4 regions of the Erwinia wuhanensis genome follow, and region 1 is predicted to be linked to each of the others. Evidence: predicted binding sites of a transcription regulator. Region 1 holds the regulator's gene; each other region holds the start of a gene.
The links. The regulator Fur, encoded in region 1, represses iron uptake genes when iron is present. The targets are predictions, from matches to a motif close to ATAATAATGAGAACNACTATCAA.
Positions count from the first base shown of each region.

Region 1 (4,967 bases):
CCATCAGAACTCCAGCCTTCAGTATCACGATTCTATGGCAAAAGAAAACACGGACCGCACCACGATCGATCTGTTCGCAGACGAGCGTCGACCGGGACGACCCAAAACCAATCCACTGGCACGTGATGAGCAGTTGCGCATTAACAAACGCAACCAGCTTAAGCGTGATAAAGTGCGCGGGCTGAAGCGCGTAGAACTGAAAATGAACAGTGACGCAGTTGACGCCCTGAACCAGCTCGCCGAGCAGCGTAATATGAGCCGCAGCGAACTGATAGAAGAGATGGTCATGGCGCAGTTAGCCAGGCCTGAGCGCTGAAGCACGCGCTACGGTAAAGCACAAAGCGACAAATGCAGGCGGATTAGCCGTTTATCCCCCTGTTGCTGTCTGCTATTATTGCCCTTAACATTTTCAGGCTAGCCGCCGCATATCATTAAGTTTCAAGAGGTTATTAAACTCATGGCAATCGTAGGCATTTTCTTTGGCAGCGATACGGGCAATACGGAAAACATTGCAAAAATGATCCAGAAGCAGCTCGGTAAAGAGGTGGCTGAAGTTCATGATATCGCTAAAAGCAGCAAAGAAGACCTTGAAGCCTTTGATATTTTGCTGCTGGGCATCCCGACCTGGTACTACGGTGAAGCGCAGTGCGACTGGGATGATTTCTTCCCTACGCTGGAAGAGATCGACTTCAACGGCAAGCTGGTCGCGCTGTTTGGCTGCGGCGATCAGGAAGATTACGCGGAATATTTCTGCGACGCGATGGGCACCATTCGCGACATTATCGAGCCTAACGGCGCGGTGATCGTCGGCCACTGGCCGACAGAAGGCTATGATTTCGAGGCCTCTAAAGGCCTGGCGGACGATACCCATTTCCTTGGCCTGGCCATTGATGAAGATCGCCAGCCGGAGCTGACCAACGAACGCGTTGAAAAGTGGGTCAAACAGATTTCTGACGAGCTTCAGCTCCAGGATATTCTCGAAGCGTGATAGCATTGGCCCGCTGTACGAATCCACAGCGGGCCAATGGTTTTTCCTATAGAAGTGATAGATACATATTTGTAACTTTTACCGTCAAAACGGTAGAATAGCACTGCTCCGCCTCCGCTTCTGCGGCGCCGAAAACCAGGCAGAGCGAACTGACAACCCAGCGTAAATGGGTGCTTGCTTTTCCGGACGTAACGACTTCTTATCCTTACATCCCCTGATGGTTTTGCATCTCCGCTGTGGTTTCTTCAAGGCATCGGTTCTATAATGAGACGCTCAGCTTTTGCGTCGACCGATGCTCACGGCTTCTCAGCCACTTAGTGACCAGCAAAGTAACAGGACAATATCCGCATGACTGACAATAACACCGCATTAAAGAAGGCCGGCCTGAAAGTCACGCTTCCTCGACTGAAAATTCTGGAAGTGCTTCAGGAACCAGAGTGCCATCACGTCAGTGCGGAAGATTTGTATAAACGCCTGATCGACATGGGCGAAGAGATTGGCCTGGCGACGGTTTACCGCGTTCTGAACCAGTTTGACGATGCGGGGATCGTGACCCGTCATAACTTCGAAGGCGGCAAGTCCGTGTTTGAACTGACCCAGCAGCAGCATCACGATCACCTGATCTGCCTGGACTGCGGCAAAGTAATCGAATTCAGCGACGAGTCTATTGAATCCCGCCAGCGTGATATTGCGACGAAGCACGGTATCAAACTCAGCAACCACAGCCTCTATCTTTACGGCCACTGCGCCACCGGCGACTGCCGTGAAGACGACACGCTGCACGATAAGTAATCGATTTCAATAAAAAACCGGCGATCGCTCGCCGGTTTTTTTTTTGCCTGCGCCCCGCCTATTTCAGGCTTTCCACGCGGCTGAAGCGCTTGCCGTCGCTACTGACGGCGCGGATCAACACCTCGCCGGAAACCGACGGACGGGCGCTGTCATGATAGCGCTGCCAGCTGTTGCCACCGTCCAGCGAGTAGTCAATAGCCACGCCCGGCAGGGCGATATTGGCTGCCAGCTTGCCCGCGACAAGACGTGCGCCCGGCTGCGGCAGACGATAGTGGATCCCGGCTTTATCCATTTTCGGCAGCTCGCGCTGGCCCAGCAGGTTTGCATAACGCTGCCAGTCCTTATTCAACGCCGCCCGATCGACATGCCGCGTTTGGCCGCCTTTATACTCACGTCCGGCCTGGTAAGTCTGCTCCCAGGCAGCACGATGCCAGCCGCGCTCCGCCACGGCCAGCGCGCGTGGGAAAATCATCCATTCCATCTGCTCGTCGGTACGTACGGTTTCGCTCCAGAGCTGGGCTGAAATCCCATACACGCCCGGCCAGGGCTTATCGGATTTAGCATCAAAGAAGTTACCGTCGCGATCCACCGATGTCTCTGCATTCTGCGGCATATTGTCCGGCGCGAAGCTGAACATTTTGCGCTCGTCGTTGAAGCGGGTGCCCCAGTAATAGCCTCTTTCCAGCGGATTGACCTCATAAGGGAAATCCATATAGAGATAGTCCGGGTTGGAGACGGTGACTTCGTAGCCTTTGTTAGCCCAGTCGTTAACGGTGTCAAAGCCGCCCCAGAAAAGCGTGTCCCAGAAATTAACGCCGATGCGCCTGGTCGCAAAGTCTTTAGCGCTCTTCGCATCCTTCAGGCCATCCTGCCACGCCTGCATCTTTTCAATACCGTGCGCGTTTACCCGCTCGCTGACCTTTTTGCCAAAGTAGCTGGGCAGATGATCCATATCCGCGACCTTGCCCGATTTCACCAACGCCTGACAAACCTGCGATTTCGCCCAGGGTTTATCTTCCTTGCTCAAATCGACCCTGCCCTTGCCTGCTTCGGGACTGGCCGCATCGGTATAGCCAACGCCCAGGCGGATGTTTTTCGCCTCGTCGCCGCCAAAGTGCCAGGTGGTTAACGGCGCGCCTGCCGCCTGATGCATCGCCTGAATTTCACTAATCACCTTATCAACAAAACGCATGGAGGAATCCAGGCAGGGATTCAGATAGCTGGTGCGATCGTAAAACTGTACGGAGGTGGTGTTCGAAGTATCGGTTGGATCGACCAGGCGATACTCGTTTGCCTCTTTGGTCTTACCCTCTTTCATCAGCCGGTTGTAGCGGGCTTCCATAGAAATCACCGCCGCCCTGGCATGAGCAGGCATATCGATTTCCGGGATGACTTCGATGCCGCGCGCTTTGGCATAGCGCAGGATAGCAATGTAGTCGTCGCGGGTCAGATAGCCATTGCCCTGCGCGTCGGCGAAAGGCCCGGATCCCAGCTGCGGCAGCAGACAGCGCTGCTCCGTCAGATCGTGGCAGCGTCTGGCACCAATATCAGTCAGCTCCGGCAGGCCGGGGATCTCAATACGCCAGCCTTCATCATCGCTCAGATGAAAATGGAATTTATTGAGTTTAACCGCCGCCATCTGATCCAGCAGGCGCAGCACCGCCTCTTTGCTGTGGAAGTTACGGCCGATATCGAGAAAAATACCGCGATAGGCCATGCGGGGCGCATCGGTGACGTCCAGGGTAGCGATCTTTTGTTCGCCGCTGGCCGGCAGCAGCGACAGGATGGACATCATGCCGTAGTAGATGCCCGCCTCGTCAAAACCTTCTACCTGCGCTTCCTGCGCGCGGACGCTCAGCCTGTAGGCGCCGGAAACCGCCTCGTTGCCCGTGAAAGCGGCGGGTGCAAGCCTGCTTTTAATCACGTAGCCCTGCCCATTTTCTGCCAGACTCAGCAGCGCAAAACGATCCCTTACCGCTTCTGCAGAATCGGCGTTAAGCCCGGTCAGCTCGAATTGCACGCCCCGGCTTAAATCGGCATCTTCTGCATGAAGGGTAGTATGCAGCGGCGTCGGCAGGATCTGTCCGCGCAGCGCTTCGCCAGCGAGCTGCGCCGTATCACTGTTTTTTTCAAAGCGGCTGACAGGCGTCATCAACACGTTGCGATCGTCGGCCGTCCGCTTCCAGTAGTTATCCATTGGCGAGACAAACGAGGTCAGATCTTCCGTATCGGTGCTGGCAATGATTTTAGGCTGGGCGTTTTCAGAAGTAACGTACCAGCGCGGCATCACGTCCGTGATAAACAGCTGCCAGTATTCGTTAACAATGGGAATATCCACCGATTCACCGGCGGCGAAACCCTTGAATTTTTCGGTTGGCTCCAGCCGCGTCAGATCGCCTACCACGTGCACCATGCGGAACTGGTCGTTGTCCACCCGCAGCGTCTGACGAATATTGGGCAGCCAGATAACCCAGTCTTTACTGGTTAGCGCTTCGCCGGGGTTAGTTAAGGTAATCGTTGCCCGATTGCAGGAGGCCCAGTCGGCCCCCAGCGCGGCACAATCAACGTCGTGCAGCGCGGCATGGTTATCGTTAACGGTATACTTTACGCCAAACTGGCTGATTTGATCGACGACGCGTTGATCCGCAACGGCGCTGCCGCTGGCCATCGCCATCATCAGCGCTGTCGCCACCAGTGTTAATCTCACTTTTTTCATCTCTTTCCTCATCCGCTAGTTAAATTTTTTGCCGTTAGCGGAAAAGCGCTTATTCCCCGTCTGATGCGCTTTTGCCGCGGCCGGGTCTGGCAGCATGGGGCATCAGAACACGGTGAAAGGCGCGATCACGGTCAGCCTCACGTCCTTCTCATCCTGGAACATATTGCCGTAGCCGTTGCTGAAGCTCGGGATATCAGAGTGGTTTTTGTAACGGGTATAGTGCAGGTTGACCTGCGTATCTTTGGCGCGACCATGCTGTACCGTGTAGCGCAGATCCATATTCCAGGCGGATTCGCGGCGGCGCATGCTTTGATCGTAAATCGGATCCGTGGACGGACGGGCATCCCAGCCGTAAGCGTAAGAAGTACCTACCGCCCAGCCCGGCATTTGCCAGCCTTTCAGGTCATACATCACTCCTCCATACAGCGCCTTCTGCCCGTTGGCGTTAAAGTCGCTGCGGGAATCCCACCA
Region 1 covers NZ_JAUJUH010000002.1:402,914-407,880, forward strand. The annotation lists gene ybfE (LexA regulated protein) at 35-316, shown strand; gene fldA (flavodoxin FldA) at 458-988, shown strand; gene fur (ferric iron uptake transcriptional regulator) at 1,337-1,780, shown strand; gene QZH36_RS06360 (beta-N-acetylhexosaminidase) at 1,839-4,496, opposite strand; gene chiP (chitoporin ChiP) at 4,599-4,967, opposite strand, start outside.

Region 2 (4,967 bases), on a different contig from region 1:
GTATTTTACGCCAGCCTCGTACTGCTTAGCGCGTGACGGATCGAACGGCTGTCCTTCAGCGGAGGTTCCGGCAGTCGGAATAAAGGATTCGCTGTAGCTGAAATAAGGCGCCACGCCGTTATCAAACACGTAGTTCAGGCCGCCGCGCCAGGTAAAGGCCTGGTCGTGGTTTTTCGCCAGCGCATTAGCGTCGCGGTTAAACGCCGAGGTCATCGCGTAATCGTAGCGCGCGCCCAGCGTCATGACCCAGCGGTCCCACTCCATCTGATCCTGCGCGTACAGGCCGGTCTGCTCCTGCTTGTTCAGATAGTGATACGGGAAGGTGATCGTGGTGCTGTCGTTGCCGTACTGCGGATCCAGCGCGCTCAGCGGGGAAGCGGTACCGAATCCGGCGTTGATATCGTTGCGGGTACGTTGATAGTCGACGCCCAGCAGCAGCGTATGATCCAGCGCGCCCGTAGCGAATTTCGCCTGCGCCTGGCTATCGACGGCAAACTGGTTCAGCTCTTCTTCAGAACCGGCGTAAGCGCGGGTAATGGCACTGCTGGCGCTGTCGAAACCGTTGCCGTAAATGCTGCGATAGTCGGTGCGCAGATCGGCGTAGCGCAGGTTTTGCCGCACGGTCCAGGTATCGTTAAAGCTGTGCGAGAAGTTATAGCCCACCATTTTGGTGTTGCGGGAGATCTTGTTGCTCGCCTCGCCTTCGTCAAAATCGGTGCCCAACTTGTGCTGCCGGCCGTTGGCATCGACGATCGGCACCACGGTGCCCTGACGCGGCAGCCAGCCGTAGTAGCCCGTTTCCGGCTCGTTCTGGAAATAGGTTAACAGCGTGAAGTTGGTGTTGGCGTCGGGCTGCCAGCTGAAGGACGGCGCCACGGTATAGCGCTTCTCTTTCTGCATATCCTGCTGCGCGTCCTGACTGCGCGCCAGGCCGGTCAGGCGCCAGGAGTAAACGCCGCCGTCATCCAGCGCGCCGCCGAAATCAAAGCCGGTGGAAAACAGGTTATCCGAGCCCATCTGGAACTGCACTTCGCGCAGCGTTTCCGTGGTCGGACGCTTGCTGACCAGCGCCACTACGCCGCCCGGGTTGCTCTTGCCGTAAAGCACGGATGCCGGCCCGCGCAGCAGCTCCGCGCGCTCCAGAAAATAAGGATCGATAGCGAATTCGGAGTAGTTATCGCCCTGGAGCTTCAGGCCGTCCAGATACTGATTGGTGTTGGTTTCGCTGAAGCCGCGGATGGACAGCGCGTCGATAACCTGCGAGCTGCCGCGGTTGCCGGTCATTACGCCGGGCGCATAGTTAAAGGCTTCCTTAACCGTGCTGACGTTGCGCATCTCGATTTCGTCGCTGGTCACCACCGAAACGGACTGCGGATTTTTTTCAATCGGCGTATCGGTTTTGGTACCGGTGGCGCTGCGTTTAGCGGCGATGGTCGGTGCCGGGCCCCAGGCGTTTTCGCTGGCGGCATCGGCGTTGGCGCTGACGGTAATAGTCTGTTCGCTGGCGGCGAAAGCAGAGGAGGAAAGCGCGACGGCAACAAGGCAGGCCAGTCGGCTTACCGGCAAAGCGGATGATTTCAAAGATGAAATAGCCATTTAGCGTTCTCTGATGAAAAGTAGAATGTAAACGAGAATTATTATTATAACGACAGGATAATAGGCGAATTACCGGCGCTTTCGCAAGAAAAAATCGGGCGCTTTTAGCGCGAATCCGGCGGAGTTCAGGCCAGCATAAAGCAGGGAAAATAAAGCCGTTGTCATGCCGTCGCGCTGAAAAGCCTCTTTTTGCCGGTTTAGTTTTTCTGCTGCCGCCGCCAAAAAGGCAAAAAAAAGCCGGCTCGTTAAGAACCGGCTTTACACCTGTTTTCAGTTATTTACCGAACATATCCTTGATCCAACCCGCCACGCCATCCGCATCCTTCTGCTCGTTTTGCGGCTGTTGAGCAGGCTGCTGCTCCTGCTGCATTTGCTGCTGTTGCATTTGCTGCTGCTGGATTTGCTGCTGCTGCTGCTGACAGAGTGCGTCGGCATCGGTGGTCCAGACCGGCAGCGTCCGCCAGCTGCTGCTGCCCGTGCCGCAGACAAAGTTACCGGCTGAATCCACGTTCATCGGCGCGATATCTTCCGGCGGCGTCGGCATCAGCGGCATCGGCGCCTGGTTGTCCAGATAGCGACGGTAGATCTGCATCGCGCCGCTGGCACCGTACAGTTTGGTACTCTGGTTATTGTCGCGGCCAATCCAGGTGATCGCCACTTCTTTGCCGTCCACGCCCGCGAACCAGCTGTCGATCAGGTTGTTGGTGGTGCCGGTTTTCGCCGCCAGGTGCGCCTTCGGATAGCGCGAACCTAACGCACGGGCCGTACCCTCTTGCGCGACCTGCTGCATCGCGTAAAGCGTCAGGTAGGCGGCCTGGGCCGGAATGGTGCGCTCCGCCTGCGGGAAGCTCTGATAAAGCACGGTGCCGTCTTCGGCAATGACCGAACGCAGCGCGGAAAGCTGCGCGCGATCGCCGCCGCTGGCGATAGTCTGGAACGCCTGCGCCACTTCGACCGGCGTCAGGTTCAGCGCGCCCAGCAGCATAGCCGGCACCGGCTGGAGTTCAGCCTTCGGCACGCCGAGTTTGCTCCAGGTATCCACCACCTGCGGCAGGCCCAGCGTCATGCCCAGGTTCACCGTTGGCACGTTCATGGAGTGCGCCAGCGCATCTACCAGCATCACCTGACCGCTGAAGCGGCGGTCATCATTCTGCGGCTTCCAGACCTGACCGTTTGGTTGCTTCAGCGCGATCGGATTATCGGCAATCCAGGTATTCAGGCGATAGCTATCCGGCTGGCTCAGCGCGGTCAGATAGGTGGCTGGCTTAGCCAGAGAACCAATCGACCGGCGCGCCTGTAGCGCACGGTTATAGCCCGCAAACTGGGGATCGGCACCGCCAACCATGGCGCGAACTTCACCGCTGAAGCGATCGACGATCACCATCGCGGTTTCCAGATCCTTCAGGTTGCGCTGTTTACGCAGCGTCGGCATCCCTTCTTCCACGGCTTTTTCTGCCGCATCCTGCGAAACAGAATCCAGCGTGGTGAAAATTTTCACGCCGGAAAGATCTTTGATCTTATCGCCCAGCTTCGCCTGTAGCTCGTTGCGCACCATCTGCATAAACGCAGGCTGTGGCGTGATCACGCCGCCTTTCGGCTGTACGCCAAGCGGACGGGCGCTGAGCATGTCGTACAGCTCCTGGTCGATCACTTTCTGCTGCTGCAGCAGACGCAGCACCAGGTTGCGGCGCTCCAGCGCCAGCTTCGGATTGCGCCACGGGTTATAGAGCGACGCGCCCTTCACCATGCCCACCAGCAGCGCCTGCTGATCCAGGCTCAGCTCGTCCACCGGACGGCCAAAGTAGTAGAGGCTCGCCAGCGGGAAGCCGCGGATCTGATCGTTGCCCGCCTGGCCCAGATAAACCTCATTCAGGTAAAGCTCCAGAATGCGATCTTTGCTGTAGCGCGCGTCCATAATCAGCGCCATATAGGCTTCGTTAGCCTTGCGCCACAGCGAACGTTTGTTGGTCAGGAAAAGGTTTTTCACCAGCTGCTGGGTCAGCGTACTGCCGCCCTGCACCGCTTTTCCTGCCGTGATATTCGCCAGGAAGGCGCGGCCGATAGAGTACAGGCTGATGCCGTCGTGCTCGTAGAAATGGCGGTCTTCGGTAGCCACCAGCGTATCGACCAGCAGATCCGGGAAGCCCGCACGCGGCACAAACAGGCGCTGCTCGCCGTTTGGTGATTGCAGCATAGTGATCAAACGAGGGTCGAGACGGAAGAAGCCGAAGTCGCGGCCGCTGTCGAGGTTTTTGATCTCGGTCAGCGAGTCGTTGTCAAAGCTCAGCCGCGCGCGGATTTGCCCTTCCTTGCTGTCCGGGAAGTCAAACGGGCGGCGGATCATCTCAATGCTGTTGCCCTGCACGGTAAACTCGCCAGGCCGCGTCATGCGCGTCACCTCGCGGTACTGCGTGCCTTCGAGCAGCGCGATCATCTCTTTTTTATTGTAGGCCATGCCCGGCTCAAGATTGACCATGCGGCCATACACCGTGGCGGGCAGCTGCCAGACTTTGCCGTCGATACGGCTGCGGATCTGCGAATCCAGGTACACCCCGTAGACCGCCATCAGTACAATAAATACCAGCAGCAGCTTAATCATTAAGCTCAGCCAGCCTCTTTTACGCGGCGGCCGTCCTTTTCCTTTACGTGGCACGGGTACTTTCTCCTCGTTATTATGGTCATCATCCTGAAAATCAATATTATCGACTTCCCTGCGGCGACCCCGGCCCGCCTTTTTGCGCGGGGGGTTGGGCTGTTTACCTTTACGCCCAATAGGTTCGCGATCGTCTGACATTCGTTTCTTTTCTCCAGAGCCGCCGTCGGCGGGCCGACTATGCACTGACATCAACTACGGTGGAACGGGAACCTTCTGAAACCCGATCAGGAAGGTGCGGAATACTTTTTGGTGCGCCGCGTCGGCAGCGCGCTGGCCGGATCGTCGGGCCAGAGATGTTTGGGATAGCGCCCTTTCATCTCTTTTTGCACTTCACGCCAGGCTCCCTGCCAGAAGCCCGCCAGATCGCGCGTGATCTGCAGCGGCCTTTGCGCGGGCGAGAGCAGCTCCAGCACCAGCGGAATGCGCCCTTCGGCCACGCTGGGATTTTGCGCTTCGCCGAACATCTCCTGTAGCCGCACGGCCAGCGCGGGCGGCTTCTCTTCATCGTAGCGGATCGGCAGCCGGCTTCCGGTGGGCACAGTGTAATGAGTTGGCAGCACAGTATCCAGCTGCTGGCGCTGTGACCATGTGAGCAATTGTAATAGCGCGTTGACGCAGTCGATCTGTTTTAACCCTTTTGCATCGCGCACGCCGCTCATCATCGGCAGCAGCCACTTTTCCAGCGTGGCGAGCAGATCGGCCTCGCTGGCGGCGG
Region 2 covers NZ_JAUJUH010000007.1:83,174-88,140, forward strand. The annotation lists gene fhuA (ferrichrome porin FhuA) at 1-1,596, opposite strand, end outside; gene mrcB (bifunctional glycosyl transferase/transpeptidase) at 1,871-4,390, opposite strand; gene hrpB (ATP-dependent helicase HrpB) at 4,477-4,967, opposite strand, start outside.
Region 2: the regulator Fur is predicted to act here: its motif matches at 1,622-1,644, upstream of fhuA (ferrichrome porin FhuA).

Region 3 (4,967 bases), on a different contig from region 1:
TCGCACCACGTTGAACGCTCTTTTCTGCGCTTTTATCCTCTCGCATTACCCCTTTTCTGTTTTTACCATCTCTGCTTTCAATATCTGTTTTTGCTTCTGATGCCGATACCTGCTTTGCCGTTATGCTTACGTACGCGCTGACTATGCGGTAATTTGCCGTCTATAACATCGCCATGCTGCTGCCCGGCTTGATCTTCCAGGGGTTCGCCAGGTCACTGCACGGGATTTGTCGTCTACGGCATCGCCAGGCTGCCGCGTAACGTTTTATCGTTCACGAGATCGCCTCGCCGCCGCATAACGCTTTGCCGCAGCGGATTGCTATGCTCCCGCCGCTATGGTTCCCCGTCGTGCTGGCTAGCCGCGTCGGCAGGCGTATGACTGATTCCGCTGCTGGCTTTATCGCAGGCCGCTATTTTATCAGCGCGCCGAAATTAACCGAGATCGCTATCATCCCGCCCGCCAGCGCCAGGCAAGAAGGCAGCAGCAGATAGTGGCGCAGCCGTTTGTGATAAAGCATGACTACCGTCGCCAGTAGCGCGGCCACCATTACCAGCCGCCACTGATTGAAAGAGAGATTCAGTAACGTAATCAGCGGCATAATCGCGCAAGGAAGCAGCGCTCCCCAGGCACTTTCCAGTTTGTTTCCTGCCATCCAGCCTGTTCCCCCTGTGCCGCAAGCGGCTTTTGCGGCGGTCTGCATCGCTTTGCTCGCGCCACTAATGATAATGATTCCCAATAGCATATAAGAACTCCTATCATTTTGCAGCAAGATTTCTTGACGTGTCTTTACGCCCGATGATGACACCAGAGTTATTAAGTGTTAAATTGTCGGCGCCTTACTATTATTAAATCCATATAATAACAACAGCAGACTCTTCCCGGCATGGTCCTTTTTTCAGGCCAGGCCGTGCGCTATTCAGGCAGTCATGAGTAGAAAAGAATGAAATTACAAAGCTATAATGAATTGCTTCACAGCAAATATCGGTTTTCGCTGATGCTATTTCTCTTTTTAAACACAGCAGCGTCTTTATTTTATATTTACAGCAGAAAAGAAAAAACCGGCGCGCCCACGCTGATTATTGCTTTGCTCAGCGGGCTGTTATTGTTATGGACATTTTTGCGTCCCAGAGGGAAATTTCCGCTATTAAATATCGCGGCGGTAACCACCGGTCTGCTCTGGGCCTGGCAAATTGTCCTGACATTTGAATTAATTTTCTATTTTGATAACAGTTTTTTGCTGCTCAGCCTGTTCTGCGCCTTTTTTATCGCGGCCATTGCGTTGAACGATAATCTGCTGGCATTTTGTCTGCATACCGCGCCGCCTTCGGTGGCGGTGGTCGTGCTGGATCGCGGCCAGAATACGGCGATTATCGCCTTCACTATCCTGCTGCCGCTGGTGGGCTTTACGCTGAACCATATCCTGCAAAGACGGCGGGATCGCTTTACCCGACGCCTGGTCAGCCAGCTCTACGAAGAGAAAGAAGCCTGGAGCGATCTGAGCATGCTCGACCCGTTAACCGGCCTGTATAACCGGCGGGGCTTGATGAACCGGCTGAAAAATATATTTGATAATCATGCAGGTAACCATTTTGTTCTGCTGCTGGATATCGATCATTTTAAAGCCTACAACGATAACTATGGGCACGCGATGGGCGACCAGGCGCTGGCACGCGTCTCAATCGCCATCCGCGACGCCGTGCGTTCCCGCGATATCGTGGCGCGCTACGGCGGCGAGGAGTTCCTGGTGCTGCTGACCAACGTTAACGACGCCATCGCGATGAAGCTGTCGGAGCGTATTCGTCAGTACGTGCACGAGCTGGAGATCCCGCATCTGTTTAACGAGCGCGTCGCCACACACGTTACCCTCAGCGCGGGCTTTGCCCCAATAGTCGATGAGGATTTTGACAGCGCGGTCGCCAATGCCGATCGCGCGCTCTATCTGGCGAAAAATCGGGGACGGAATACTATTCTTTCCTGGGAAGCGCTTAGTCAACACGATCTGAACAAACCTGCTAACACGCTTTAATGCTTTCACCGGCCTGAACAATTCGGGTCGGTGAAATAAATTTGCCTTAATATCCCCTCCCCTGCACCAGTCTTATTTGATTTATATTCATTAAAAAGAGCCAACCTGCCGGAAACGTTTTTTTTCAGAATTCCTTTATGCGTCTTTAAGGTAAATTCCGCTACGAGTTTTTATTATTCATATACTGAGTAATTATTTTCTGTATCCGGCCAGCCTAAAATCAAATTAATGGCCGGACAAAACTTGCGGAATCGTTACCGCACGATTTTTTCCCGCCTGCGACATTAATACAAATTACTTTATTCAGAAAATACCGTGCTTTTTGGCGTCCGGGCGACGGAAAAAATGGCGCTTGTTTGTCCGCCAGGCCTCAGATACAATCAAGAACGATTATCATTTGTTTTCCCACTTAGATTGATGCCGGATAACCCATGAGCACACTTCGTCGTCAGGCCCCAGATTCAGCGGTTTCTCCGCTTATCTTTCTCCAGAGCCATCGCCCGCTGGCCGGCTCGCTACGTGCGCTGTTCAGCGAGCATCGCGCTTACTTTCTGGAGACAATCAGGCTGAACGAAGCGGCGCCTGCCGGCTGTTTGACGCTGGAGCAGTGGTCGCAGCCGGAGGCGTTCGCCCGGCTCAACGCGCGCTACGGCGATTTTATTTATCGCGCTCACGGCGACCAGGAAAGGGAAAACAAACCGCTGCAATCGCTCTGGGCGCAGTGGTATCTGGGTCTGCTCCTGCCGCCGCTGATGATGGCGCTGCTGCTGGAAAACCGCGCGCTGGACTGCTCGCCGGAACATATTCACGTTGAGTTTCATGAAACCGGCCGCCCCGCCGCCTTCTGGATCGACGTGCAGGAAGATGAAGAGGCGCGCTACCTCAGCCCGCGTCGCCGGATGGATCGCCTGATCCAGCGCTGCCTGATCCCGATCGTAAACGGAATTGAACGGCACGGCGATATCAACGGCAAGCTGATCTGGAGCAATACCGGCTTCGCGGTGCACTGGTTCCTGGGCGAGCTGGCGCCATTGCTGGGCGAGAGCCTGCGCGCCGAGCTGGAGCACGCATTTTTCTTCTCGCGCTCGCTCGCCGATGGCGCCGACAATCCTTTTTACCGCACCATGCTGCCGCGAGACGGCGAGATGCAGCGCCGCACCTGCTGCCAGCGCTATCGTTTGCCTGACGTAGAGCGCTGCGGCAACTGCACGCTCAAGCCCGTCTGACCGCCCTTCCCGCCCCGAAAGGTCTCAATTTTTTCCTGCCCGTTTACAGCCGGGCCGCTCTGTGGCAGCTTTATCGCCCCGAACGTTAAGGAGCTGGAGCATGAGCCTGGAGTCTGTACGGCAGTTCTTTGCCGAGCGCGCGCCCGATATCGGCATTATTGAGCTGGCGGAGAGTACCGCCACGGTGGCGCAGGCGGCGCGTGCCCACTACGTCAAGCCGGGGCAGATAGCCAAAACGCTGTCGCTGAAGGTAAAAGACAGGGTGATATTGATCGTGACCTGTGGTGATTTAAGACTGGATAACCGCAAGCTGAAAGCGGTGCTGGGCGCGAAGGCGCGGATGCTCAGCACCGATGAGGTGGTGAGCTGGACGGGCCATCCCGTCGGCGGCGTCTGCCCTTTCGGCCTGGAAACGCCGCTGCAGGTGCTGTGCGATGTGTCGCTGCGGCAGTATGACGAAGTGCTGCCCGCGGCAGGCTCCATCTACAGCGCGGTGCGTATTTCTCCCCAGCTGCTGGCGGAGCTGACCGACGCCACCTGGGTAGACGTCTGCCAGCCGCCGGGCTGAAGCCGTTTTAGTTTTCCTGGCGGGTGATGACTTTGCCCTGCGTTTCCCTGCCAAAGGCGACGATAACCGCAATCAATACCGCCACCGTTCCGGCCACTATCGCCATCGCCAGGCCGTAATTATTGCCGTGCGCTTCGGCAATGCCGGACTGGAGCGTGGCATTGACCGACGCTATCAGATTCCCCAGCTGGTAAACGAAGCCCGGCAGTATCGCTCGCGTATTGGCCGGCACCAGTTCAGTCAGCCAGGTCGGCACCACGCCCCACGCGCCCTGTACCATAAACTGCATCAGAAACGCGCCCAGCCCGATGGTGAACGATCCGCTGGAAAAAGCCCACAGCGGCAACACCGGCAGCGCCAGCAGCGCGGCGATAATGATCGCCTTCTTGCGGCCGATTTTCTCCGACAGCGAGCCGAAAAAGACGCCGCCCATCATCGCGGCAATATTGTAGGCAATGGCGATCAGGCTGACGGTATGCGGGTCGAAGCCGTGCTGCACCTTCAGGAAGGTTGGATAGAGATCCTGCGTGCCGTGGCTGAAAAAGTTAAAGCAGGCCATCAGCCCGACCAGATAGAGGCACAGCTTCCAGTGCTTACGCACCACCGGCAGCAGCGCCACGCTCTCTTTCTGCGCTCTGGCGGCCAGCCAGACCGGCGATTCCGGCACCTTAAACCAGATAAACGGCAGCAGCAGCACCGGCATCGCGCCAATCAGGAACATGCCGCGCCAGCCGACAGACGCATAGCAAAGCCCAAAAATAATCGAGGCCAGCAGATAGCCTGCCGGATAGCCCGCCTGAAAAATGCCGGACATCAGCCCTCGGGAGCGATCGGGAATGGTTTCCATCGCCAGCGACGAGGCTACGCCCCAGACGCCGCCCATCGCAATGCCGTAAATCACGCGCAAAATCAGGAAGGTGGTAAGCGTAGGCGACCAGGCGGAGAGCAGCTCAAACAGCGAGAAAAGCAGGATATTGCTCATCAGGATCGGGCGGCGGCCATAGGTTTCTGCCAGACGGCCAAACAGCAGCGCGCCGATCGGCCGCACCGCCAGCGTCAGCATGATCGCCAGCGACACTTCCGCCACCCCAACGTGAAAATTCGCCGCGATATCGCTCAGCACGAAAACCAGAATAAAAAAGTCAAA
Region 3 covers NZ_JAUJUH010000004.1:141,482-146,448, forward strand. The annotation lists tRNA gene QZH36_RS11145 (tRNA-Leu) at 1-8, shown strand, start outside; gene QZH36_RS11150 (DUF1435 domain-containing protein) at 410-700, opposite strand; gene QZH36_RS11155 (GGDEF domain-containing protein) at 941-2,026, shown strand; gene fhuF (siderophore-iron reductase FhuF) at 2,458-3,252, shown strand; gene QZH36_RS11165 (YbaK/EbsC family protein) at 3,353-3,820, shown strand; gene QZH36_RS11170 (MFS transporter) at 3,828-4,967, opposite strand, start outside.
Region 3: the regulator Fur is predicted to act here: its motif matches at 2,401-2,423, upstream of fhuF (siderophore-iron reductase FhuF).

Region 4 (4,967 bases), on a different contig from region 1:
AGGCGTGTATGGCAACGCCACGCTAAATAATATCCATTTCACGCTGACCGGTGACAAAGCCATTCAGGCTATTTTTGCGCGCAGAGGCCATGTTACCGGCACCAATATCACTATCGATACCGCTTCTGAATACTTTTCGGCTATTGAGATCGGCAACGGTACAAACAGCACGTTGATCTTAAACGACAGCACTATCAATGCGGCCTATGTCGGCATCCGTACATTGGGCGGTCATGCAACCCTAAATAACGTTGATATCACGACAACAGTGAATGATAACAATCATGCGCATAACGCCCTTGAAATAAGCGGGCAGGGCGATAGCGCTACCATTAACGGCGGCACGTTTCAAACCTCTAAGGTCAAGTCCCACGGCATTTATATGCCGCTCAGCAGCACTATACTGGACGCCACCGGCGTTAATATCCTCACCCACGGCGGCAGTTCCCATGGGATTATGGCGGGTGGCAAAGTTAATCTGACTGACGCTACGCTACTTACCTCAGGTAGTGGGAGCTACGGTCTTTATGCCACGGTAAGCTATTCCTATGCAGGAAACGTCACGGGCGACGGGATAACGGTTAATACCTCTGGCGAACAGGGCTACGGCGTGAGGGCTGCCCAGGGAGCCATAATAGACCTTAACAACAGCAACATAACGACAAGTAACGCCCAGGCGTATGGCGCAGTCGCCTCTGACGCTGGCGTATTGACGCTGACTAATAGCGCTATCACTACGGCCGGCGAGTTTTCAGTTGGCACCTATCTTACCCGCTCCGGCAAATTAACGTTGCACGACACGCAGATAAATACTTCTGGCGACAGTGCTTATGGCATCCTGGCTATGACAAACAGCACCGCAACGCTGGTCAATCCAGCCATTACCACCAGCGGTAAAGAGGCGCATGGCGTTGCCGCTACCGCCAGCAGCGTGGTTACTATCACCGGCGGCGAGATTGTCACTACCGGCGAAGGCGCCGGGGGCATCTATGCCGGAAGTGCGGCAACCGTTACCGCCGCTAACGTCGCCGTTACCGCTTCCGGGAACAACGCGTTTGGTTTAATTGCCAACCTTGGCAATATAGAAATGACCGACAGCACCATCGCCAATACGGGAACGGCTACAGCATCAAAAGGACCGCAGGCGGCCGGGCTGTACGCGAACATCTATTCCGATACCCTGAGCAGCGCAGTCACGCTGAATAACACAACGCTGCGTAGCGAAGCGGGAAGCGGCGTGCTGGTTAAAGGCTCCGCGCTGGATCTGACGCTCAGCAACGGTAGCCTTGTTTATGGCGGCAACGGTACGGCGCTCAGCGCTGGCGCAAACGTTAATGACAAAGGCGAGGTTTTTCTTTCGACGGTGAACGTGACGGCGAACGGCGCCTCGCAGCTGCTGGGCGATGTTATCGTCAGCGACGACAGCCTCGTTAACCTGACGCTGAACGACGGCTCCACGCTGAGCGGGGCGACGCAAAACGTTAATCAGCTAATCCTCAACAGCGCCAGCAGCTGGCTGGTAACGGCCGATTCCAACCTGAACACGCTGACGATGGACGGCGGCTCGGTGGTGTTCAACAACGCTTCGGGCTTCAGCTCGCTCGCCGTGAAAGGCGATCTGGCCGGCTCCGGTTCGTTTGCGTTTAATACCCAATTGGGCGGCGACGATTCACCCAGCGACAGGCTGCTGGTAAACGGCAACGCTTCGGGCAGCTATGATGTCAGCGTCAACAACAAAGGCGGCACGGGCGCGCTGACCCACAGCGGTATTCTGCTGGTGCGCGTGGAAGGCGATGCTGATGCCGCGACCTTTAATCAGAAAAACGCCGTGGTGGCCGGTAATTATCAGTACTTCCTGAATAAAATCGGTGACAAGGACTGGTACCTGCAATCTTCGCTGACGCCCGTTCCGCCACCGGATGACGCCACAGAGATCGATGAGGATCCCATTATTCCTGATGTGCCGGATACGGATGAGGTTGTTGAGCCGGATACGGATAAGAGCGACGAAACAGGTAATGACGCGGCGGCGCCAGAGCCGGAAGTTATTGCTTACCGCCCGGAAACAGCAGGTTACCTTATCGCGCCTTATCTGAATTCGACCTACGGATTTGACACCATCGGCACCTGGCACGAACGCCTGGGCGCTTACCAGGGCGGCACGGCCTGGGCGCGAGTCTCAGGCCGTCACGACAGGTATGCAGCCGGACGCTTTGCTTTCAACGTGAATACCACTTTCGTCCAGCTGGGCGGCGATGTCGTCACGCGTCAGTTTGCCGACGGCTGGCATCTGACGGCTGGCCCGATGATGACGCTTGGCCATCAGCGCAGTAACAACAAAGACACCGCGCGCAGCCTGAGGTCGGAACTCTCCGTTGACGTGGGTAAAGTGACCACCAACGCTTACGGCATCGGCGGCTATCTGACGGCATGGAACGACAGCGGCGCTTATCTGGATAACGTTGTGCAGCTTACGCGCTACAGCAACGAGTTCTCCAGCCTGACCCGCGCCAAAATGGACAGCTACGGCGTCGTCGCCTCGGTGGAAACCGGTATCCCGCTGACTTTAGGCGACCGGTTCAGGCTGGAACCCCAGCTACAGGCGATGGGCCAGTACATGAACATCAGCCAGACCTATTCCAGCGGCGTTAAGCTGAAGGATCAGAACCTGATGGTCGCCCGGCTGCGCGAAGGTCTGCGGTTCTATTACGATAATCCCGTGCTGAAGCCTTACCTACAGGCAGACGTGGTGCAGTTTCTGGGCCACACGCCGGGCGTTGATATGAATAACGAAACGATGCGGCCGGACGTACGTCGTGGCTACTGGCAGGCGGGCGCCGGTGTCAGCAGCCAGCTCAATCCGCACTTCAGCGTGCATGCTCAGGTAAAATATGCCCACAGCTTTGGGCCGGGTACGGAAGGCTATACCGGCAACATGGGGATACGTTACAAGTTCTGACCGCTTCAGCGGTTGCTGAAAGGGCCTGCGGGCCCTTTTTTGTTGCGCCAGACGGCTTTTTGAAATTGCTAACGGTAATGAAAATTATTATCATCCGCAGCAATTATAACTCTACCTGCGCGTTTATTGATGAAAACACCTTTCGCTCTTCCTTTTGCCGTTGGGCATTTTACCGGGAAAATTCCCCTGCTGTTACCTGGCTTACTGTTCAGCACGGCCGCGCTGGCAGCGGGCACCGCAAAAGATCCGACGCTGACCGTGACCGCCGACGGCACCGGCGAGCCAGGCAGCTACAGCCAGGATACCGCGAGCGCGGCCAGCAAAATGCCGCTGCCGCGAAATGAAACGCCGCAGTCCGTCAGCGTGGTTACGCCGCAGGTGATAGAAGATTACCAGGTGAAAAGCGTGAACGACGCCATGAAGTTCGTCAGCGGCGTCAGCCAGGGCAACACGCTGGGCGCTATTGAGGACGGTTTCGTCAAGCGCGGCTTCGGCAGCAACTCTGACGGCTCGATCTTTATCGACGGCGTACGCAGCAACCAGGGGCTGTCGATGGACAGCACCATCGATCATGTGGAAGTGCTGAAAGGCTCGGCCTCGCTACTGTACGGCATTCAGAATCCTGGCGGCATTATCAACTTGGTCAGCAAAAAGCCGCAGTATGAATGGCACACGCATCTTGCCGGCGAAACCACCAGCGTCGGCGGCGGCGCGGGCAGCGTGGACATCACCGGGCCGCTGGGCGACGGCTTTGCCTTTCGCCTGATTGCCGAGCGCCAGCGCGAGGATTACTGGCGTAATTTTGGCGCTAATGAACATACGCTGCTGTCGCCATCGCTGAGCTGGTATGGCGAAAAAGCCGCTTTCAACATCAGCTATACCGAATATAAGTTTGATATTCCGGTCGATCGCGGCACCGCGTTTATCAATAAAAAACCGGTAAATATCCCCTATAACCAGCGTCTGGACGACAGTGCCAACCACGCCTGGGGGAAAAACAAGCGCCTGAATATCAGCTACGCCTACAGCCTGGATGAAACCTGGGAAACCCATCTCAACTACGCCTGGATGCAGCGTCGCTACGACAGTAACGAAGTCCGCGCTACGGCGGTCAACGCCGCCACCGGCATTGTCTCTCGCCGCGCGGACGCGAACCGCGGCTTCAATCACCAGACCACTTATCTTGCCTGGGACATAGGCGGCAGCCCGCAGATTTGGGGCATGCAGCACGATATTATGCTGGGCGTTGACTACGAGCAGAATGAAACCTACAAGGCCTGGTCCTATCGCGGCAAGGTGTCAAAAACCTTCAACATGTACGATCCGATCTATGGCGAAGAGCCGCCGATCAACGCCAGCACGGTGGCCGATGCGCAGAGCAATCTGCGCACCAACCTTTACAGCCGTTCGCTGTTTGCCAAAGACAGTATCCATCTGACCGATAAATGGATAGCGGTAGCGGGCGCCCGCTATCAGCGCTACACCCAAACCGCCAGCAGCGGCTGGGCCGATCCGCAGAGCACGCTCAACGATCGCGGCGATGCTTTTCTGCCGCAGGCGGGGCTGGTGTATAAGGCGCGGCCCGATCTTTCACTCTACGGCAGCTACAGCAAATCGTTTACCCCTTCAACGCAAACCGATGACGACGGCAACGTCGCCTCGACGGAAAAAGGCACGACTTATGAAGTGGGCGCAAAGTGGCAAATGTTGCCCGCTGTGTCCGCCACGCTGGCGCTGTATCGCATTGACGAGAAGGATATGTCGGTGTTAATCAACGGCAGTACGCGCAACATTCCTGAGGCGCGCTCTACCGGCGCGGAGGTGGAGATCAACGGTGAGCTGGCGCCGGACTGGAACCTGATAGCCACCTATAGCCACGATAAAACGGAAATCGTTGAGGATGACGTTAATCCGGCTAACGAGGGCAATCGGCTGGTCAACGCACCAACCAACAGCGGCAGTCTCTACCTGACGCACGCCATACGTTTCTCCTGGCTACCGGGCGAGG
Region 4 covers NZ_JAUJUH010000009.1:199,255-204,221, reverse strand. The annotation lists gene QZH36_RS19805 (autotransporter outer membrane beta-barrel domain-containing protein) at 1-2,959, shown strand, start outside; gene QZH36_RS19800 (TonB-dependent siderophore receptor) at 3,089-4,967, shown strand, end outside.
Region 4: the regulator Fur is predicted to act here: its motif matches at 3,031-3,053, upstream of QZH36_RS19800 (TonB-dependent siderophore receptor).